One region of the Nocardioides palaemonis genome, then DNA from elsewhere that is predicted to be linked to it. Evidence: predicted binding sites of a transcription regulator. Region 1 holds the regulator's gene; the other holds the start of a gene.

The links. Region 1 encodes LexA, which represses DNA repair genes until DNA is damaged. Its sites were predicted from a motif close to TCGAACANNTGTTCGA; they were not measured.
Region 2: the regulator LexA is predicted to act here: its motif matches at 8,005-8,020, upstream of KDN32_RS06200 (HNH endonuclease signature motif containing protein).

The regions. Positions count from the first base shown of each region.
Region 1 is NZ_JAGVQR010000001.1:459,295-470,596, reverse strand. Features, by position in the region: gene KDN32_RS02285 (hypothetical protein) at 1-850, opposite strand, end outside; gene KDN32_RS02280 (hypothetical protein) at 882-1,685, opposite strand; gene KDN32_RS02275 (hypothetical protein) at 1,682-2,206, opposite strand; gene KDN32_RS02270 (LysM peptidoglycan-binding domain-containing protein) at 2,564-2,917, opposite strand; gene KDN32_RS02265 (NAD(P)/FAD-dependent oxidoreductase) at 3,178-4,386, shown strand; gene KDN32_RS02260 (SDR family NAD(P)-dependent oxidoreductase) at 4,483-5,277, opposite strand; gene lexA (transcriptional repressor LexA) at 5,402-6,124, shown strand; gene KDN32_RS02250 (NAD(P)/FAD-dependent oxidoreductase) at 6,237-7,454, shown strand; gene KDN32_RS02245 (sulfotransferase family protein) at 7,747-8,478, shown strand; gene KDN32_RS02240 (DivIVA domain-containing protein) at 8,478-8,879, shown strand; gene KDN32_RS02235 (ATP-dependent DNA helicase) at 8,861-10,867, opposite strand; gene KDN32_RS22775 (hypothetical protein) at 10,936-11,064, opposite strand; gene secD (protein translocase subunit SecD) at 11,158-11,302, opposite strand, start outside.
Region 2 is NZ_JAGVQR010000001.1:1,271,416-1,282,717, reverse strand. Features, by position in the region: gene KDN32_RS06240 (glycosyltransferase family 2 protein) at 144-2,084, shown strand; gene KDN32_RS06235 (acyltransferase family protein) at 2,081-3,307, shown strand; gene KDN32_RS06230 (TraR/DksA family transcriptional regulator) at 3,369-3,731, shown strand; gene KDN32_RS06225 (serine/threonine protein kinase) at 3,736-5,463, opposite strand; gene KDN32_RS06220 (lysoplasmalogenase) at 5,547-6,233, shown strand; gene KDN32_RS06215 (VOC family protein) at 6,244-6,633, opposite strand; gene KDN32_RS06210 (ArsR/SmtB family transcription factor) at 6,630-6,911, opposite strand; gene KDN32_RS06205 (phytanoyl-CoA dioxygenase family protein) at 7,004-7,930, shown strand; gene KDN32_RS06200 (HNH endonuclease signature motif containing protein) at 8,206-9,534, shown strand; gene KDN32_RS06195 (NERD domain-containing protein) at 9,806-10,390, shown strand; gene KDN32_RS06190 (sensor histidine kinase) at 10,452-11,302, shown strand, end outside.

The DNA of each region.
Region 1 (11,302 bases):
CCATCGATCCGACGTATACGTTCGACTCCTCGTCGTGGGCGAAGCTCCACCCGTGCTTGGACGCCACGCCGTAGTCGACCGCGAGCGAGACGGACTGGGACCAGCCGGTCTTCCGCGTGCCCGGCAGGCGGGCGAGCGTCGCCATCCGGCCCTCACCACGCGCGAAGAGGTCGGGCTCACCGACCCGCAACGCGCCCTCCTGGAGGGTCTGCTCGGTCACGCGCCCGGACTCGAGATCCCAGCGCCTCGGCGCACTGCCGGGAATGATGTCGCGCATCGGGCCGAACGGGCTGTCCACGATCCCGCCGGGCCGGCTGTCATAGCCGGACCAGCACACGTCGTGCCCGTCCGAGCACGCCTCGTAGTCGTCAATCGCAAACGCCGCGCTGGAGACGACCTTGCCGGTACGCACGTCGACTGCAACGAGCGCCGGACCTTCGGCGTCGAGGTCGTAGCGCCGCAGGACGGCGAGGTGCCGGCCGGCGTCCGTCTCCGTGGCCCGCGGCTGCATCGTCACGCCCGTCGGTGAGCCACCGGGGTGGAACGGCACCCGGAAGTTAGTACGCCCCGTCTCTTTGTCGAGGCTGACGAGCTCGACACCCCCTCCCCCGGTCTTCGACAGGACCAGCAGCGCTGGTCCTGCTTCGACGGGCTGGCCGATCGCCTTGACCTTGGTCGTCCAGGCGATGGCAGCCGGGTCGGCCTGGGCGGCGGAGGGCTTCGCTACTGCTCCGGCTCCGACGTTGTCCTTCTCGGTCTTGCCAGCCCCTGATGTGCAGCCGGACGCGAGCAGCACCACGGCGATGGCGAGTGCTGCGGTGACGTGATGAAGGCGTGCAGAACCCAGCATGTGTCCCCCGAGAGTGAGTGAGAGTTGTCGATCAGCGAATGACGAGCTGCGGCAGTGCCTCGACGATGGCGAGGTCCTGGGTGGCGCCATCGACCCATATGGTCGATGGGATGGCCTCCGGCGGTCCCCCATTGACAGTGAAGCTGGCGTCGCCGTACTGCGTGTCCACGCTGACGACGACCTCATCCGTTCGGTCGTAGGCATGGGAGACGTCGAGGCTCGGGTACGGCGCGCCGGGACTCGAGGTCGTGATGGACGACCCGTCGCCGAAGTTCCAGCGATATGCGATCGGACGGGCGCTGACGACCACGCGCGCGCGGATTAGTTGGACGGGAATGCTGGAGACGTCCGTGTTGGTGGTAAAGAAGTTCGTCTTCAGATTGACCAGTGTCTTGCCGTTCTTGGGCTGGACAGTTAGTTCCGACGGCTTCCAGTCGAGGGCCTGGAACGCCTCAATCACGAGATCCCTGACCGGGGGCGGGTCGTCAACCTTCTCGACCTCGCCAGCAGCTAGACAGGCCGTCCCAACATTCTCGCCATCACGAAACAGCGTGTAGCGGGTTCCAGGCACACCGGCGGCAGTCGTGCAGTCATCTGGGTTGTAGCACAGTCCGTCTGGACGACGTCCTCCGTCCTTGCAGATCTGCACCACCGACCATTGCGCCATCGGGTAGTCCAGTTTCTGCCCCTCAATGTCGCCGGATGAGAAGTCGCAAGTTTCGGTGACTTCGCCGACTTCGGCCTGCACGCCGCAGTCAGCGAGCGCCGCCGAGGAAATCGTGACCAAGAAGCCAGCGACCACTGCAAGCAAGAGAACACGGAGCGCGCGGCTCACTGTGAGACCTCGGACTTGTGGGTGACGACCCACGAGGCGCCCTCACGCCTCAGGACCAGCCTGTGCGCCCCCGGCCCGCCATCGAACGTCTTGACCGGCCCCCGAGCAGATTCTTTGTACCTAGTGGGACTGGATCGCACGCGCACCATAAAGTCAGAACTCCGGCTCGAGCTCTCCTTGATTTCGAGAACCCGCCACCCATCCCACTCGATGAAGCCGCCGGCGGCGTACCACTTCTCCACCAGGTCGGCGAGGTCTACGCATGCCTCACAATCGGCGGACAACTGCCGATACTCGGCCGTCTCGCCCGTGTTCTCCATCTTCGCTTCAGTCGCGGCCCAACGCCGAATGAAGTCCTCTGCACTCTCCGCCTCCACCGTCTCGGACTCGGTCGGAGTCGGCGACGAGCTGCTCGTCTCCGGCATCTTCGGCGTCGGCTCGGCCTCAGGGTCGCCGTCGGAGCACCCGGCCAGGACCAGCGGGGCGATGACAGTCAGCGCGAGCGCGCGGCGTACGTGCATGGAATGCCTTCCCGAGACAACGTCAGCACGGTGAAGTTACCCATCTCGCTGCGGCTTGAACCAGCCTCGAGCTGCAATCTGTGGATAACTCGCCGCCGCCGCGATTCGCGGTAGCGGGGAAGGTCTTCGTGACATATGCCGAGCGATGTTCCCCACTGACTCTTCCCGGGCCCACGCCGCTCGGGTATCCGACGGCGTCGGATATGGCGGTCGCGTCGAGGTCTCGTGACAGGACTTCGTCCTTCCTCGACCAACAGAGCCAGAAATGCGCCGAGGGGCGGGCCGCCAGGCCCGCCCCTCGGTCTTCCCCTTGGTTCCACCAGCCGGGGTCGAAGCGACTGGTGGAGGCCTCACGCGTCAGTCGGAGACGACCGGGACGCGGAGCTTCTGGCCAGCGGCGAGGCTGGCGGACTCGAGGGCGTTGAGCCGCTCGATCTGGGTCATCGCGGCGCGCACGTCGCCGTCGACGGCGATGCCGGAGGCGATGTCCCAGAGGGTGTCGCCGGGGGCGACGGTGACGGTCTCGGTCGGGACCTGCTCGCCCGCCGAGTCGGTGCCGACGGCACCACCGGCGAGGGCGATCGCGACGACGAGGGTCACGAGGAGCGCGGTCAGGAAGACCACGAGCCGGCCGCGCCGCGTGAGGCGCACCGTGGAGCGGGCGCGGGCGGGAGCCGGGGTGAAGGCGGGGGAAAGGCTGAGGGTGCTCATGGTGGCCTCCTGGGGAAGATCAGCCGGGTCGGTGCGGACGAGGGAATGTCTAGTGATGACCACCGACAGTGGATCGGTGTCGAGCAGACGTTCGATCGAACACGTGTACGACGGTAGAGCACCTGTTCGAACGCGTCAAGCACCTGGACGAACAGATGTTCGACGCCATTCGTCCCGACATCGAGGGACCAACGCACCTGCCGGGGAGGGACGAGGGAGAGAAGCATCGAGGCAGGACGACACGAGAAGGAGACACGCCCATGTCCCGCAAGAAGGTCCTGGTCCTCGGAGGCAACTTCGGAGGTCTCAGCGCCGCGCTCACGGTCAAGCACGAGCTCGAGGGAGACGTCGACGTCACCGTCGTGTCGTCGTCCGACGAGTTCCTCTTCACGCCCTCCCTGATCTGGGTGCCGTTCGGCAAGCGCTCGCGCGCCGACATCACCTTCAAGGTCGGCCCCACGTTCGAGGAGCACGGCGTCGACTTCGTGCACGCCGAGGCCACCGAGATCGACCCGGTCGCCAAGCGGGTGCAGACCACCGCCGGCCCGCAGGACTACGACTACCTCGTCATCGCCACCGGCTACCGCAACCGCTTCGAGGTGATCCCCGGCCTCGGCCCCGACGGCAACGCCCACACCATCACCACGATGGAGGACGCGATCCACGCCGGTGAGGGCTGGACCCGGTTCAAGGACAACCCCGGCGACGTCGTCATCGGCGCCACCCAGGGCGCCGGCTGCTTCGGCGCGGCCTACGAGTTCCTCTTCAACACCTCCTACCAGCTGAAGAAGGCCGGCCTGAAGGACAAGGTCAAGCTCACCTACGTCAGCGCCGAGCCGTTCCTCGGCCACTTCGGCATCGGCGGGCTCCCCCACGGCGAGTCGCTGCTCGGGATGTTCCTCAAGAAGGAGGGCATCGAACCGGTCCTCAACACCGCGATGGACCACGTCGACGACGGCCGCCTCGTGCTCGCCGACGGACGGACGATCGACTTCGGCTACGCGATGATCGTGCCGCCGTTCTCCGGCCAGGACGTCGTCCAGAAGGCCGGTGAGCTGAGCGACGCCAACGGGTTCGTGACGGTCCGGGACACCTACCAGAGCGAGGCGTTCGACGACGTGTACGCGGTCGGCGTCGCCGCCGCGGTCGACGTCCCGTGGCAGACCCCGACCCCGGTCGGCATCCCGAAGACCGGCTTCCCGACCGAGCAGCAGGCCCACGTCGCGGCGCTCAACATCGCCGCCCAGGTCCGCGGCGAGGAGCCGAAGGAGCACAAGGCGTTCGGCGACATCCCGGCCGTCTGCGTCATGGACGCCGGCAACAACGGCGTCGTGATCCTGGCCGACAAGATGCTGCCGCCGCGCAAGCACGGGGTGCTGATCCCGGGCCCGCAGGCACACCTGATGAAGCTCGGCTTCGAGAAGTACTTCCTCTGGAAGATGCAGCACGGGCAGGTGCGCCTGCCCTGACCCGAGCGACCACGCCCGGTCGCGCACCGGGCACCGAGGGGACGGCCGTCCGGCCCAGAGGAGCCGGGGGCCGTCCGTAGGTTGCCCGGCGAAGAGTCAGCGCCGCCTCATCGCGCGGCGACCCTGCGCGGCGAACAGCCCGACGAGGTGCTGCGAGACGCCCGGGGCGAGCGCGGCGCTGCGCGCGACTCCCCCGCGCCAGCCCGGCACCGTACGCACCACCCGCCGCGAGCCGAGCAGCGCGACCGCCGCCTCGGCGACCTGCGACACGCTCAGGATCGCGCCACCGGAGTGCACCAGCTGGGCACCCATCCCGGCCGGGTCCTGCGCGGCGAGCATCGCGGTGTCGGCGCCGTCCGGGCACAGCGCGTGGACGCGTACGCCCCGCGGCGACTCGGCGTTGACCGACCCGCTGAGCGCCACCACTCCCGCCTTGGTGGCGCCGTAGACGGCGTAGCCCGGCGTGGGCGTGAGGCCGGCGAGCGACGCGACGTTGACCACGTCGCCGCCGCGCGGCCCGAACGCGTCCAGCGCCGCACGGGTCCCCCACATCGTGCCGAGCAGGTTGACCTCGACCAGCCGGCGCACCTGCTCGTCCGTCAGCGCCGCGAGGGTCCCGTCGTCGCCGACGCCGGCGTTGTTGAACCACGCCGCGAGCGGCGCGTGGCGCACCGCCTCGGCCGCGACCGCGCGGTGCGCGTCCGGGTCGCGTACGTCGTGGGCGAGGCCGGCGACCGCGCCGATCTCCGCGGCGGTCGCGGCGACCGCCTCGGCGTCGACATCGCTCACGACCACCCGGTGACCACGCGCGACCAGCAGCTCCGCGATGCCGCGCCCGATCCCACGCGCCCCACCCGTCACCACACAGCTCGTCGCCCCAGCACCCGTCATGGACGCGACGCTAGCGACACGCTGCTTCGAACAGGTGTTTGATCCACGGGTGCCGGGAGGTCTACGGTGGCCTCACCCGGTCCGGGCGGACGGAGCGGGGCACCATGCGGGAGGACTGAGCCAGATGGCCAAGCAGGACGACAAGAACGTCATCGAGATGCCCGACGGCCCGCCGGACGCCACCGGCCTGACCCCGCGCCAGCAGCGCGTGCTCGCCACCATCAAGGACTCGATCGAGACCAAGGGATACCCGCCCTCGATGCGCGAGATCGGCCAGGCGGTCGGCCTCACCTCGTCCTCCAGCGTCGCCCACCAGCTGCGCGTGCTCGAGGGCAAGGGCTTCCTCAAGCGCGACCCCAACCGGCCCCGCGCCCTCGAGGTGTTCCTGCCCGAGGTGATGGCGGCGCGCCGCTCGATCTCCAGCGCCGACGACTCGGGCGTCGACGAGACCGGCATCGGCGACGTCTCGCCGTCCGCGGTCAACATCCCCGTCGTCGGCCGGATCGCCGCCGGTGGCCCGATCCTCGCCGAGGAGCAGGTCACCGACGTCTTCCCGCTGCCCAAGCAGCTCGTCGGCGACGGCACCCTCTTCCTGCTCGAGGTCTCCGGCGACTCGATGGTCGACGCGGCCATCTGCAACGGCGACTACGTCGTGATCCGCCAGGAGCAGACCGCCAGCAACGGCCAGATCGTCGCCGCGATGATCGAGGGCGAGGCGACCGTCAAGACGTTCCAGCGCAAGGACGGCCACGTGTGGCTGCTCCCCCACAACACGGCGTACGACCCGATCCCGGGCGACAACGCCACCATCCTCGGCGTCGTCACCGCGGTGCTCCGCCGGGTCTGACCCTCCCCTGCGCACGGCCTCCGACGGCCCTCCACCCCACGGGGCGGAGGGCCGTTGAATGTCCACCACCGACGGGACACGATGGCGGGACAGCCAACCGTCGGGAGCGCGCATGAGCAACGTCCAGGAGTCCTACGACTACGTCATCGTCGGCGGAGGCGTCGCCGCCGCCAGCGCCGTGAAGGGGATCCGCTCGCAGGACTCCTCGGGCACGGTCGCGGTGCTCGGCTCCGAACCCCACGACCCGGTCTACCGCCCGGCGCTGTCGAAGGACCTCTGGCTCAAGGACGACGAGTCGCTCGAGGGCCAGTCGCTCGCCGGTGACCTCAACGACGACGACGGCGTCGACCTCGTCCTCGACACCACCGTCACCGAGATCGACCCGGCCGGCCACGCCGTACGCCTCGCCGACGGCACGTCGGTCGGCTACGGAAAGCTGCTGCTGGCCACGGGTGCCGAGCCCCGCACCCTCGGGCTCGGGGCCGGTCCGCGGGTCGTCTACTACCGCACGTCCGCCGACTACGAGCGGCTCCGCGCGCTCGCCACCTCCGGCAGCCACGTCGTGGTCGTCGGCGGCGGCTACATCGGCTCCGAGATCGCCGCTGCCCTCGTGCAGAACGACGTCGCGGTCACGCTGGTGCTCGACCTCGAGGACGTGCAGGAGCAGATGTTCCCCCGCGCGCTCGCCGCGAGCCTCACCAAGGACTTCGCCGAGCACGGCGTGACGATCGTCCACGGGTCGGTCAGCACCGGCGAGGAGACCGGCGACGGCGTCCGGATCCGCCTCGACGACGGCACCGACGTGGTCGCCGACGCGGCCGTGATCGGGGTCGGCGTCCAGCCGCGCACCGGGCTCGCCGAGGCCGCCGGCCTCGAGGTCGACAACGGCGTCGTGGTCGACGACCGCCTGCGCACCAGCGTCGAGGACGTGTACGCCGCGGGCGACGTCGCGTCCTACCCCGACGCCCTGCTCGGCCGCCGCCGCGTCGAGCACGTCGACCAGGCCGAGAAGTCCGGCGCGCACGCCGGCAAGGTGATGGCCGGCGCCGACGAGGCCTACGACTACACGCCGATCTTCTGGTCCGACCTCTTCGACGCCGGCTACGAGGCCGTCGGCGAGACGAAGTCGGACCTCGACATGGTCGAGGACTGGAAGGACGGCGAGCTCGGCACCGGCGTCGTCTACTACCTCAAGTCCGGCTCCGTGCGCGGCGTGCTGCTCTGGAACGTCTGGGACAGCACCGACAAGGCCCGCGAGGTGATCGCGGAGACCAAGGACGCGCCGCTGGAAGACCCGGAGAGCCTGCGGGGACGGATCTCCTTCGGCTGAGGCGCCGCTCGTCGCTGGTCGAGGAAGGCGCCCTGGCGCCTGTCACGAGACCCGGTCACGCGACGGGGTCTCGTGACACGACTTCGTCGTTCCTCGACCAGCGAGGTCTCGGTGGTTGAGGTGCGAGCGGAGCGAGCCTCGAGACCACGGACGGGTGACGGGTGACGCAGGTTTCGAGGCTCGTCGCTGGCGCTCCTCGCACCTCAACCAACGAGGCTTCGGTGGTTGAGGTGCGAGCGGAGCGAGCCTCGAAACCACGGACGGCAGTCCGGGCACGTGTAGCCTCGCGGCGATGTCCGAGCACCCCGGCGCCGCGCCGTCCCCCGAGGTCTTCCACACCCGAGCGGGCAACCGGCGCCGCCTGACGCAGGCGGCCGAGGCGGAGGTCGAGCGGCTCGCGGCGGCTGGCGAGACATCTGCCTGGCTCAGCCCGCTGGCGTACAACCTCACGGTGAGCCACAGCCACCGGTTCGTGTGGTTCCGGGTGGCGAAGGTCGCGACGCGCACCATCCGCCACCACTGCGAGAGCCACGGCGTGACGATGGACGTCGACCACGCGATGCGGGTGCGCTACCCGCTGGCGTCGTTCGCCGACTACTTCGCCTTCGCGTTCGTCCGCGACCCGCTCGACCGGTTCGTCTCCGCGTGGCGCGACAAGGTCGTGGCCAACAACTACTACCGCTTCGACGAGCAGACCCACGCGCGGATGCAGGCGATCGAGGAGTTCGCCCGGTGGACCGCCACCCACGACCTCTCCGCCGTGCCCGGCACCGACCAGCACCTCACCCTGCAGAGCCGGATGATCGACCTCAACCGGGTCGACTTCGTCGGGCGCCTCGAGACCTTCGACCGCGACTTCGCCGAGGTGTGCGAGCGGATCGGGGCGCCGGCGGTGCCGAGCGCGCCGCAGAACCAGACCGCGCCCGGCGGGCAGGACCGCCGGGCGTCCGACGAGCTCAGGGAGCTGGTGAGCCAGATGTACCGCCGCGACTACCAGGTGTTCGGCTACGAGGTGCCGGCCTGATGGGCGTCTCCCGGCCGACGTTCCCGGTGGCGCGGCTGCGCCAGGCCTACGACGTCGAGCAGGTCGACCTCGCCGTCGACCACATCCTCGAGAACCTCGCGCTCCCCCGCCCCCGCATCGACGCCGGCGACATCACCGCGATGCGCTTCACCCCGGGGCGCGGCGGCTACGACATGGCGGCCGTCGACGACTGGCTCGACGAGGTCGTCGCCGAGCTCCGGGCGCGCGGCGCAGGAGGAGCGCCCGGCCCGGCGGAGCAGCCGGCCGCGCCGCAGCCGGCGTACGCCCCGACGACCTCGACCGCGATCACCGAGGTCCGGTCGGGCAGCTCCGGCAGGACTCTCCTGGTGCTGGCCGTGCTGGTCGTGCTCGCGCTGGCGGCCTACTCGCTCTTCGGCTGACCGAGCCGCTTGAGCGCCTGGCGCACGAGCGCCGGGTCGGTGGTCGACCACATCGGCGGCAGCGACGCCTTGAGGAAGCGGCCGTAGCGGGCGGTCTCGAGGCGCGGGTCGAGGACCGCGACGATGCCGCGGTCGGTGGTGGTGCGGATCAGCCGACCGGCGCCCTGCGCCATCAGCAGCGCGGCGTGGGTGGCCGAGACCTCCATGAAGCCGTTGCCGCCGCGGTCGTCGGCGGCCTTCGCGCGCGCCGACATCAGCGGGTCGTCGGGCCGCGGGAACGGGATCCGGTCGATGATCACCAGCTGGCAGGTGTCGCCCGGGACGTCGAGCCCCTGCCACAGCGAGAGGGTGCCGAACAGACAGGTGTGCGGGTCCTCGACGAACTGCTTGGCGAGCTCGGGGAGCTGGGCGTCGCCCTGCGCGAGCGTGGTGAGGTGCGGGAGCCGCTGGCGGACCACCTCGGCGGCCGCCTCCGCGGCGCGGCGCGACGAGAACAGTCCGAGGGTGCGCCCGTCGAGCGCGTCGACGAGGTCGCAGATCTCGTCGAGCTGGGCCGGCCCGAGGCCGTCGCGGCCGGGCTGGGGCAGGTGGCGGGCGACGTAGAGGATGGACTGCTGGCCGTAGTCGAACGGCGAGCCGACGTCGATGCCCTTCCACGGCAGCGCGTCGTCGGCGTCGGTCGTGGCGATCTGGTGGCCGACCCGCTCGGTGGGCTTGAGGCCGAGCGACGTCGCGACCGCGCCGAACTCGCCGCCGAGCATGAGGGTGGCGCTGGCGAAGACGACGGTCTTGTCGGTGAGCAGCTTGTCGCGCATCGGGCCCCACACCTGGAGGGGCGCGACGTGGAGGCGGGCCGGGAACCGGTCGCGCGCCTCGCCGAGCCACAGCACGTCGCGGTCGGAGCCGGCCGCCATCCGCTCGGCGTTGACGAACACCTCCTGCACCATGCCCTTGGCCTGGGTGCGGCCGGCGTCACCCTCCCCCTCACCGCCGGACTCGCGCGGGAACGCCGACAGCGTCGCGCGGGCGGCGTCGCGCACCGCGACCAGCGCGTCGGAGAGCTGGGGCGGGACCGTGTCGATCCGCCCGGCGGGCAGCGCGGCGAACGCCTCGGCGAGCTGGGCGCCCGCGTCCTCGAGGTCGCCGGCCGGGTCGCCGCCGGCGTCGTCGGCCCAGCGGCTGGCGCGGCGGGCCGCGCGCTCGACGTCGCCCGCGCCGAGCTCGTCGGTGGCGGCCTGGGTGACGCGCGCGACGAGCTCGTGGGCCTCGTCGATGACCACCGTGTCGTAGTCGGGGATCATCGGGACGTCCTCGATCGCGTCGATCGCGAGGAGGGAGTGGTTGGTGACGACGAGGTGGCTGCGCTGGGCCTTCTCCTTGGCCAGCTCGGCGAAGCACTCCTGGCCGAACGGGCACTTGGTCGCGCCGAGGCACTCGCGGTGGTTGACCGAGACCTGGCGCCACTCGCGGTCGGTGTGGCGCGGGGCGTTGTCGCGCTCGCCGCTGCCGCCGCCCTCGGCCTCCTCCTCCGCCCACGACCGCAGCTCGAGGACCTTCTCGGCCATCGCGCCGAGCGGCACGTCGACGAGGGTGCCCTGGTCGTCGGGCACGCCGGCGCGGATGCGGTGGAGGCAGGCGTAGTTGGAGCGGCCCTTGAGCACGGCGTACGACGTGTCGATCCCGGGCACGTCCTTGACCGCCTCGACCAGGCGCGGGAGGTCGCGCTCGACGAGCTGGTGCTGGAGGGCGAGGGTCGCGGTGGCGACGACGACGCGCTTGTCGTGGAGCATCGCCGGCACGAGGTAGCCCAGCGACTTGCCGGTGCCGGTGCCGGCCTGGACGAGGAGGTGGCGACCCTCCTCCATCGCCTCGGCGACCTCGCTGGCCATCTGCACCTGGCCGTCGCGCTGCTGCCCGCCGAGCGCGGTGACCGCCTTCGCCAGGACCTCGGTGACGGGGCTGGCGGCGGTGGCGGTCTCGGGCACCAGAGAACCCTACGGGGCGCCCCCGACACCGCGGCGTACGCCATCCACAACGCGCCGCGGACGGGTGCGGGTCAGGGCTTCTTGCGGCCGATCTGGCGCTCGATGCGGCGCTCGGGCTGGCCGAGGATCCGGGCGAGGAGCTTGACCCGGTAGCGCCACGCGACGACGCCCAGGACGACGATGACGAGGAACCACAGCATGCGGCGAGCGTACGCCGTCACGGCAAGAGCGGGGTCTGGACGCGACGAGGCGCCCGCCGGGGCGGGGGCTTCGTCGGGTGGGGCGGGGCGAGGTCAGACGACCGCGCCGGAGTCCTCCGGTGCGCGGACGACCTTCTCCTTCTTGACCCGGCTCATCGGGAACCTCTCGTGGAAGTAGGTGAGCAGCGGGGTGGCGAGGAAGACCGACGAGTACGTGCCGACGATCAGGCCGACGAGC
Region 2 (11,302 bases), 810 kb from region 1:
AACGCGGTCCTCGAGTTGCGATCACGCCACCGACTTCGGAACAGTCGAGGGCTTCGTTCGGCGGATCCCCACCCGGGATCCCGACCGGACCCGCGGCTCACGCAGACGCACTCACCGACCACATCTCGATGAGAAGGACTTCCGTGACCACCCTCCCCCGCAGTCTTCCGAGCACGCCGTTCGACCGGCCCCGCACCACGGGCGCCGTCGTCGGGCGGCGCGAGATCCTGACCCCGCCCTCCCGTCTGGACCGGGCCACCCGGCGCCGCATCGTCGCGGTGATCGACCCGGTCTGGAGCACCGACACCGACGACCCGACCGACCACACGCGCGCCCCGCGCGAGGTCATCGAGCGCGCCGCCGAGCTGCTCACCGCCCGCCTCAAGCCGGGCGAGCTGATCTCGGCGACGCCCAACGGCCGGCTGCTGCTGCAGCTGCGCCGTGAGGACCGCGCCGCGCGACCGGTGCGCCTGCAGGAGATGGCGTACTTCGCGCTCGAGGTGCTCGACCGGCTCCACCGCACCGACGGCGTCGTCGACCTCGGCGTCGGCTGGTCGCCGATCACCCGCAAGCAGGACCCGGAGGCCGCCGCGAAGGCGGCCGCCGAGGCGGCCACCGAGTCGCTGCGCCAGCGCGACCTCCAGCCGCGCCAGGACGGCGCCCACGTCAAGGCCCGCAACCCGCGCATCTCCGGCTGGACCGCCTGGCGCCAGGGCGTCTGGGCCACCGTCGGCAGCATCGCGCTGCCGTTCCTCGCGATGGTCGCGCTCTACCGCGTCGGCATCGACGTCAGCACCCCGCTCTACTGGACCCTCGTCGTCGCGCTCGGCATCACCGCGCTGACGATCTGGGCCGAGGTGTCGCACGCCTTCACCCCGCCCAAGCTCCCCGCCCGGCCCGAGGGCCCGGCGCCCCGGGCGACCGCGGTGATCGCGGCGTACCTGCCCAACGAGAGCGACACCATCCTCGAGACGGTCGAGCACTTCGTCGCCCACGAGTACGAGGGTGGGCTGCAGGTCGTGCTGGCCTACAACACCCCGGTCGACCTGCCGGTCGAGGCCGAGCTGGCCGCGCTCGAGGAGCGCCACGACGACCTCGTCGTGCTGCGGGTCCCCGACTCGACCTCCAAGGCGCAGAACGTCAACGCCGCGCTGCGCGTCGCGACCGGTGAGCTGATCGGCATCTTCGACGCCGACCACCACCCGGCCGACGGCTCCTTCGAGCGGGCCTGGCGCTGGATCGCCGACGGCCACGACGTGGTCCAGGGCCACTGCGTGATCCGCAACGGCGAGGACTCCGCGCTCGCCCGCCTGGTCGCGGTCGAGTTCGAGCAGGTCTACGCCGTCTCCCACCCGGGCCGCGCCGCGCTGCACGGCTTCGGCATCTTCGGCGGCTCCAACGGCTACTGGCGCGCCACCGCCCTCGAGCGGATCCGGCTGCGCGGCTCGTTCCTCACCGAGGACATCGAGGCGTCCATGCGGACCCTCGACGCCGGCGGCAGCATCGTCAACGACCCCGGGCTCGTGTCCTACGAGCTGGCCCCCGACCGCGTCGGCGCGCTGTGGAAGCAGCGGATGCGCTGGGCGCAGGGCTGGTTCCAGGTCTCGGTCCGCCACCTGTGGACCCTGCTGCGCAACCCGCAGCTGTCGGTGCGCCAGCGCCTCGGCCTGACCTACCTGCTCGGCTGGCGCGAGGTCTACCCGTGGGTCTCGCTGGCCGCGTGGCCGCTGCTCGGCTTCCTCGCCTGGCGCGACGGCGGGCTCGACATGTCGACGCCGCTGTTCGTCCTGATCACCCTGTTCGTGACGGTGTCCGGCCCGCTGCAGACGCTCGCGGCGTACCGCCTGGCGGAGCCCAGCGTGCGCCGGCACAAGCGCTGGTTCGTCACCGCCGCGATCCTCAACCTGCTCGTCTACACCGAGGCGAAGAACCTGGTGAACCGCGTCGCGCACCTCAAGCAGCTGCGCGGCGAGCACCAGTGGGTCGTCACCCCGCGGACCGCCTCGAGCACCGGCTCGTCGTCCGCCGACGACTCCTCGACCTCCCCCTCGACCTCTGCCGACACCCCGGAGGTGGCCGCATGAGCACCCTGACCGTACGTCCGCGTCCCGCCCCCGAGCGCGACACCGGCCCCACCGGGTCGGGGTCCGCGTCGAACGACCGGCGGGTCTTCCCCCTCACCACCCTCCGCGCCCTCGCGGCGCTGAGCGTCGTGACCTTCCACGCCTACCAGTCGATGCGCAGCGGATCCGACTCCGCGTGGCCGTGGGACGGCCTCGCCCACCGGCTGATGACCGGCACCGACCTGTTCGTCGAGATGTTCTTCGTGCTCTCGGGCCTGGTGCTCTGGCTGCCGGTCGCCCGGGCCGTCGCCGCCGGCGGCGAGACCCGGTCGGGTCGCGCGATGCTGCTGCGACGGACCGCCCGGCTGCTGCCGCTCTACCTGACGGTGGTGCTGGTGGTGTGGTCGCTGACCAACTACCGGGTCCCCGGCCACTGGCAGGACCTGCTCCTGCACCTGACGTTCACCCACGTCTACAGCGACGACTACATCTTCTGGACCGCGGGGCCTGCCTGGAGCCTCGCCGTGGAGTTCCACTTCTACCTGCTGGTCGCGCTGTCGTTCCCGGTGATCCGGTGGGCGCTGCGTCGCTGGCCGCAGGCGCGCACCGCGGTGCTGGTGCTCCCGCCGACCCTGCTCGCCGTCGTGGGCCTGGCCTACAACGCGCTGATGATCCACGTCGTCCACCCCGACATGACCGACTGGTCCGCGTGGTTCTCCCCCGCCTCGCGGGCCGGCAGCTTCGCGGTCGGCATGTTCCTCGCGGTGCTGAGCGCCCGCGAGATCACGTTGTCCATCGTCGCACGCCGGATGACGGCGTCGGTTGGCATCGCCGCGCTGCTCGCGCTGGTCGTCGCCCGCCCGGAGACCGCGGTCACGCACTGGTGGCCGACGATGTACGCCGTCGCGCTGGGCGTCGCGCTCGCCGCGATCGTCCTGCACCGCGGCCCGTGGGCGCGCGTGCTGAGCGAGCCGACGCTCGCGTGGCTCGGTGGCCTCGGCTACGGCATCTACCTGATCCACGAGCCGGTGCTGCGCCTGGTCAAGCACCTCGGCCTGGCGCCGGAGCCGCAGCAGGGACCGGCGTTCCTCGCTCTCGCGGTGCTGGTCGCGATCCCGACGATCGCTCTCGCGTGGGTCAGCTCGAAGACCGTCGAGGCGGCCGGCCTGCGGCTGGCGACGCTGCTCGACCGCGACGGTCGCAGCCGCGACTACTACCCGCACCTCGCGTCCGACCCGGCCTGAGGCCGGGCGCGTCGTGCCCGTGGGACGGTCCACTGTCGGTGGGCCGCCCCATGATGGTGTCGTGGACACCCGCGACCCCGAGTCGGCGCGCGAGCGGCTGCGTGCCGAGCGCGACGACGCGCTCGCCCGGCTGGCGAGCCTGACCGGCGACTTCGACGCCGTGGTCGCCGCGTCACTGGACTCCAACGCCGACGACGAGCACGACCCCGAGGGCCACACGATCGCCTTCGAGCGCTCCCAGATCGGCGCGATCGTCACGCAGGTGCGCCACCACCTCGCCGAGCTCGACGCCGCGCTCGACCGCGTCGACGCCGGCACCTACGGCACGTGCGAGGCGTGCGGCCGGCCGATCGGCGACACGCGCCTCGACGCGCTGCCGGCGGCGCGGACCTGCATCGCGTGCGCGGGCAGGCGCCAGCCCTGACCGATCAGAACCAGCGCGGCAGCTGGACGTCGGAGAGCGGCGCGTCGTCGTACGGCGTCCAGCGCGGTCCCTGCGCCGCGGCCGCCGCGGCCAGCCCGGAGCCGAGGGCGCCGACGAGCAGCGTGACCAGCAGCCAGGCCACGCCACGCCGCGCGAGCGGGTCGACGACCCGGTGGACCGGTGAGCGCAGCCGCTCCGAGCCCGGCCCCCACCACAGCCCGACCGCGAAGGCCGCACCGACGACGCCGAGCGAGGTGGTCAGCGAGACCGACGCGGCGAAGCAGATCAGGCCGACGGCCGCGGTGATGCCGACGCACCAGAAGAGGAGCAGCACCGTGCCGCCGAGGCCGGCGACGACGTGCCAGGGCGCCGCGAGCAGCAGCTGGATGCCGTCGTACCACTTCGCCCCGCGCCGGCTGCGCCGGTTGCCGACCGAGCTCGCCGCCAGCGAGCCGCTGCGCAGCAGCCACGCGGTGACGAACAGCACCGCGAGCGCGACGTAGGGGGCGTAGGTGATGCCGCCGGCGACCACGCCGCCGAGCGCGAGCAGCGACAGCCCGCGGCGCAGCCGCTCCCCGGCCGGGACCGGTTCCGGTGCGCCGTAGTCGGTGACCCACTCGGTCGAGCCGTCGGGCAGCACGCGGGTCTGCCGGTGCGGCAGCGTGCCGGCCTCGCCCCACCCCTGGGTGGGCGGACCGTAGGGGTCGTCCCGGACGTCCGGCTCGTCCCAGTCCGACGACCAGTGCACCGGCTCGTCCACGACCCCGGGCGGCGCCGCAGGCACGACGGGCGGGACCGGCGTGGAGGCGCCGGGAGCGCGGGTGGCGACGTCGGTGGGCGCGGCGGCGGCCTGGTGGGCGGCCGCGACGTAGGGCAGCGTCACCGGGTGGGCCGCGGTGCGCGGGGGTCGCGGCGCGTCGCCGTGGCGCAGCTCGTCGAGCCAGTCGCGGACCTCGTCGAGCGTCGGCCGGTCGGCCGCGTCGGGCGCGAGGGCGTCCTCGACGAGCGGCAGGACGACCGGGTCGAGGTCGGACAGGTCGTGCTCGCCGCGGCGGACGCGGTCCATGATCGCCACCGACGGGCCCCGGCCGAACGGTGCGCGACCGGTGCCGGCGTAGGCCACCGTGGCGGCCCAGGCGTGCACGTCGGACGCGGCGGTGGCGTCCTCGCCGTGGAGGATCTCGGGAGCGAGGTAGCCCGGCGTGCCGAGCAGCCAGCCGTTCATGGTGATGCGCGAGTCCTCCGCGACGCGGGCCAGCCCGAAGTCGATCAGGATCGGCGTGCGGCCCTCCATGATCACGTTGGACGGCTTGATGTCGCGGTGCAGGACGCCGACGGAGTGGACCGCGTCCAGCGCCTCGGCGAGGCAGTCGGCGAACCACAGCAGGTCGTCGCCCTCGAGCGGACCCTCCTCCTGCACGTGGTCGTGCAGCGAGAGCCCCGGGACGTAGCGGGTGGCGACGAACGGGATCTCGCCCCACGGGTCGGCGTCGACGATCTCCGCGATCCGGCGGCTGCGGATCCGGCTCAGCGAGCTCACCTCGCGGGCCAGCCGACGGCGCGCCTCGTCGTCGCCGACCACGTGCGGGCGCAGCACCTTGATCGCGACCGGTCGCTCCCCCGGCTTCTGGCCGAGGTGGACCACGCCCATGCCGCCCTCGCCGAGGCGGGCGCGCAGCGCGTAGCCGCCGACGGTCAGACCGGGCGGCGGCGCCTTCGGGGACGTCGTCACGGGACGATGGTACGGGCGCGGCTGCGGCATCCCCCGCACCCGCGCGTCTGGCCCCGCGCCGCGTCCGGCCCCATGATGGCGCCGTGCCCAGCGCCCGCGCCCTCGTCCGCCCCGCCGCCTACGTCGCCCTCGCCGTGGCCGACACCATCGCCGCCGGCCGCGGGCCGACCGCGCGACGCCTGAGGTACGTCCTCAAGCCCGCGCTGATGCCTGCGCTGGCGTGGGCGTCCGCCGAGCACGCCGACGGCTCGCAGCTGGCGCGGAGGACGACGGCCGCGCAGTGGCTGTCGTGGGGCGGCGACGTCGCCCTGCTCGGCGACGGCGAGCGGGCGTTCCTCGCCGGCGTCGGGTCGTTCTTCGGCGCGCACGTGGCCTACGTCGCCGGCTTCCTCTCGGTGCGCGACCCCGAGCCTGGCTGGTCCGACCTCCGGCTCCCGCTCGCGCTGTGGGCCGCCGCGGCGCCGGTGATGGGACTCGCGGCCGGGCGGCAGGACCCGTCGCTGCGCGCGCCGGTCACGGCGTACGCCACGGTCCTCAGCGCGATGTTCGCCGCGTCCCGGCTGGTCGACCGGTCGCTCCCCCGCTCCTCGCAGCGGGCGCTGCGGGCCGGCACCGCGCTCTTCGTGGTCTCGGACACCGTGCTCGCGACCCAGGCGTTCGTGCTGGCGCGACCACGGCCGGCGATCGACGCGTTCGTGATGGCGACCTACACGGCCGGGCAGGGGCTGATCGCCGCAGGGGTGGCAGGGAGCTCCCAGCGGGCGACCTGACCTGGCCCGGTCAGCCGGTGCGCTGCGCCAGCTGGAGCAGGTTGCCGCACGTGTCGTCGAGGACCGCGACGATGACCGGGCCCACGTCGGTCGGCGGCTGGGTGAAGGTGACGCCGAGCGCGGTGAGGCGCTGGTGCTCGGCGTCGATGTCGTCGACCCCGAGCACGCACCAGGGGATGCCGTCGGCGGCGAGCGCGTCGGTGAACGGCGCCACCGCGGGGTGGCCCTTGGGCTCGAGCGAGACCTCGGTGGCGGCGTCGCTGTCCCCCAGCCGGACCGTGAGCCAGCGGTGCTCACCCAGCGGGACGTCCGCGGTGACCTCGAAGCCGAGGGTGCCGGCGTAGAAGTCGAGCGCCTGCTGCTGGTCGTCGACGAAGATGCTGATGGTCTGGAGCTTCACGTGCCTGCCTTCCGGGTGGGCCACCGCTCGGCGATCTCGGCGAGCGGGGTGGTGTCGATGGTGTGGAGCTTGTAGCGACCCCGTCGCTCCACCGTGACGAGCCCTGCCGACTCGAGGACGTCGAGGTGCTGCGACACCGCCTGGCGCGTCGGGGTCAGGTCGTGCTTCATCGCCAGGCGGGAGCAGAGCTCGAACAGCGTCTGCTCGTCGCGCTCGACCAGCTCGTCGAGCAGGGCCCGGCGCGTGCCGTCGGCGAGCGCCTTGTAGATGTCGGCCACGCCGGAACGTTAGGCAAGTGCTCACTTGCCTGTCAAGGACGACGGCCACAATTCGGGTGCGCACGCCCGCGCCGCGCGCGTAGAACCGACGCATGGACCTCGACCGCGCGCGGCAGACCTGGATCGACGACGGCTACGTGGTGCTGCCGGCGTACCTCCCGCCCGAGGTCCTCGAGCCGGCCGTCGCCGGGCTCGGCGACCTCTTCCCGTCGGCGGACGACTTCCACGACGGCGTCGACCCGGAGCGCAACGCGCGCTTCGTCGGCGACGGGTTCGACGGCATCGACGCCTTCCCGTTCGCCAGCCTCGCGGTCAGCCGGGTGCCCGTCAGCGAGGCGATGCGCGAGCTCGCGACGACCCTGCTCGCCACCCCGGACGTCCGCCTCTACTCGGCCGAGGCCTGGGGGAAGTACGAGGGTGCGGCCGACTACGACCAGGACCTGCACCGCGACTACCTCAACCACACGATCCTCACGCCGTCGAGCGCACCGCAGTTCCGCCAGCTCGAGGTCTTCGTCTTCCTCTCGGAGGTGACCGTCGAGCTCGGGGCGCCGCGGATGGTGCGCCGCTCGGAGGTCACCGACGCGCTCCCGGCGCGGCCGAACTTCTTCCCGCGCTCCGACCCTGCCGACGCCGACGCCGACGCCGACGCCTTCGTCTCGACGGGACGGCCGGACCTCTACGAGCTCGAGGTCCCGGCGACCGGGCCGCCCGGGACGGTCGTGGCGTTCCAGCCGCAGACCGTGCACCGCGGATCGGCGATCACGCAGCCCCGGGGCGCGCGGTTCACCATGCACGTCAGCTATCGGCCCGCTGCCGCGGAGTGGGCGCAGCGCCACGCCTGGGCCGACCGCAGCCACGACGACCACTGGTACGCCTTCGTCGACCAGGCCGGTCCCCGCGAGCTGGCTCTCCTCGGGTTCCCCGAGCCGGGGCACGCGTACTGGACGGACGAGACGCTCGAGGGCGTCGCGCAGCGCTACCCGGGCCTCGACCTGACGCCCTGGCGCCAGGGTTAGGTCGGCAGCGGTCATCGCGACGCGAGCGTGGGCCTCGTGGGCCTCGTTGGCCTGCGCCACTCTCTGCACAGGCTACGAACACCCTTGCGAAAAGTGTGTGAGTGGCGTAGCGTGGTCCTCACGTCTCCGAGACTTCCGGGTAGTCGAATGCCGGGGTGGGGGGAGGCGAGCCGCGAGGGTCATGTAATTGCCTCCCCAGCTGGGGGCCTCCAGGAGCGACGACCGTGATTCGACCGTGCACGCGCACGATCGACCGTCGTCGAGAGGAGGCCGCAGTGACCCACCCGATCATCACCACCGCGGGCCTCATCGACGACGCGCTCAAAGCGGTCGTCGACGCCAACCCGACGTTCATGTCGACGACCGAGAAGGCCGACGCCCTGCGTGAGCTCGTGCGGCTCGAGTCGCGCGTCACCGAGCTGCGCCTGCGTGTCATGGCCGACGCCGCCGACGTCGCCGCGGAGACCGGCGCGCGCGACGCGGCGGACTGGCTGGCCCACGAGACCCGCCTCCGCCCGGAGGACGCGCGCGCCGACCTGCGGCTCGCCACCGCCCTCGACCGCGGTCGCCCCGAGGCGGGCGCTGCCCTGCGGGCGGGCGACGTGACGCCGGCGCAGGCGCGCGTCGTCGTCCGCGCCCTCGAGGACCTGCCAGCCGTGGTGCCCGCGGAGGTCGTCGACGAGGCGGAGCGGGTCCTGGTGGGACACGCGGCGCGCTTCGCCCCGAAGCAGCTCGCCCGCATCGGGCGCCACATCCTGTCGGTCGTGGCCCCGCACGTCGCCGACGAGGCCGAGGCGCAGCGCCTCGCCGCGCAGGAGCAGGAGGCGCGACGCCGCACCCGCGTCTCGCTGCGCCGCCAGGGCGACGGCACGACCCGCCTGTCGGCGCTGCTTCCCGACGCCATTGCCACGCGGCTCGCCCACTACCTCGAGGCCTTCGCCAACCCGCGCTGCGACGACTCCCCCTTCGGCGCTGCGGGCGTCGACCGCGACCCCCGCGTCGACCCCGACCCCGACGACGGGGCGACCGCGCACGACCCGGTCGCCCGCCTCCCCTACCCCCGGCGGCTCGGCGAGGCGTTCTGCCAGCTGCTCGAGTGCCTGGACCCCGGTCGGCTCCCGGTCCACGGCGGCGACGCGACCACGATCGTCATCACCATCGACCTCGACGCGCTCAGGTCCGGGATCGGTGCCGGTGACCTGCTCGGCGCCGGGACAGTTCCGAGCGACGCCCACCACGACCCGTGCGCGGGCGAGCACCTGAGCGCGGGCGAGGTCCGGCGGCTCGCCTGCAACGCCCGGATCCTCCCCGCCGTGCTCGGCGGCGCCTCCGAGGTCCTCGACCTCGGCCGCGCGCAGCGCCTCTTCACCGCCGCCCAGCGCCGCGCGCTGCTGCTGCGCGACCGCACCTGCCGGGCCGAGGGCTGCGACATCCCCGGCACGTGGTCCGAGGCCCACCACTGGGTGCCGTGGTCGGCCGACGGCCCCACCGACCTCGCCAACGGCGTCCTGCTCTGCTCCCACCACCACCATCGCGCCCACGACCCCGCCTTCTCGACCGAGAGGCTTGCCAACGGCGACGTCAGGTTCGCCAGGCGGACGTGAGGAGACTCGAGTTGGGTCAATTCCGTCCGGCTGAGCTGGATGCGTGGTGAGATCGGTCGGCAGACGACTGATCGGGGGATCGATGGGCGGAACCACGTCCTATCCGAAGCGCGAGCTCGGCCGGTTGCGTCGATCGTGGCTCAGACGCAACCCAGTCCCCGTCCTGCTGGTGGTCTCGGCCCTCTCTGTGTTCGTGCTGCTCACCTCATGGGCTGCCGTGCGGTTCGGGAGCTCAGCCGCCTGGTACGCGATCGGACTCGCACACGCAGCGGTGGCAGCCGCCTTCCTCCACCTCCTCAACACGGCCGTCCTCGCCCACGAGCCGCGCGCGATCCACCACCTGCGTGGGAGCTGGGGCGAGGACAACACCCGCTCGGAGCTGGAGGCTGCGAGGAAGAAGAAGCTGGTCTGGGGATGGGTCGACAGCATCACGCTCCGGGCTGGCGACCTGGACCACGTGGTCATCACCCGCAACGGTGGCGTGGTCGTCCTCGACTCGAAGTTCCACACGTCGGTCACCACCGCGAGCGTGGCGGCGATGACTGCGTCGGCTGCGCGAGCGCGTGTCCGCACCGAGGCGCTCGCCCGCACGCTCCTCAAGCCCGAGGCCCACGGTCGACGGCGAGCGAATCGCACCAGCGTGTCGGTGACGTCCTGCATCGTCCTGTGGGGACCCGCTCGCCACGGTGTGCCGGAGGGCTTCCAGGCCGACGGGGTGCACTTCGTGGACGGAAGGCGCCTGTGCGAGTGGCTCTCGGCGCTTCCGCCGTCCGCAGTCTCCGAGGAGGCTGCGCGGGAGTTCCTGCAAGGCCTCACGGCCTTCCGAGCAAGGATGCAGCTCGACGTCGCGCGATGACCCACCCGTCTCGGTCATCCGGCCGATACGCGACCACCTCGCCCGCCACTACGGTTCAGGCGTGCCTCCCTTCCTGCGCCAGCTCTGGCACCTGCCCGCGGCTCCGGGCGCGCGCGGACGCACGCAGGTCGACGTCGGGCTCGTCGTCTACTTCGCCGTCCACGGCATCCTGGAGACGGTCGTCGGCCCGGACGACCGAGCCTGGCGGTGGGTGGCGCTCGCCACCTTCCTGGTGTGGCTGCCCACGCTGCTCGTGCGCCGCACCCACACCCTCGTGCCCATCACGGTCTTCTCGGCGATGGCGGTCGTCCAGCTCGCCGTCGGGGTCGCCTCCGGGAGGCAGCCGGCCGACCTCACGGCGGGGGTGGCCGCCCTGATGATCCCGTTCGCGCTCGCCCGCTGGGCGCGCGGGCGCGACGCCGTCGTCGGGATCGGCCTCTTCGCGGCGGTCGCCGGCATCGCGCTGGTCACCCAGACGACCTCGACCGGCGACCGGGTCGGCGGCCTCGCCGTCGTCGTCGCCTCGGTGGCGCTCGGTGCGGTCTTCCGGTCGCGGGCGGTGCTGCAGGTGCGCGAGCTCGGCGACGTACGCCGCGACGAGCGCGAGCGGCTGGCCCGCGACCTGCACGACACGGTCGCCCACCACCTCACCGCCATCGCGATCAGTGCGCAGGCGGGCCTCGCGGTCGCCGACACCGACCCGGAGGCGGCCAAGAGGGCGCTGCGGCGCATCGACGAGGAGGCCAGCCGGACGCTCGCGGAGACGCGCACCGTCGTCCGCGCGCTCCGCGAGGAGGGCGACGTCCCCGAACGCCCGCTCGACGACCTGGCCGGGCTGGCCGGCGCGGGCGACGGCGGACCGGCTGTCGACGTCCGCCTCGACGACGTCGACGGCCTCTCCCCCACGACCGC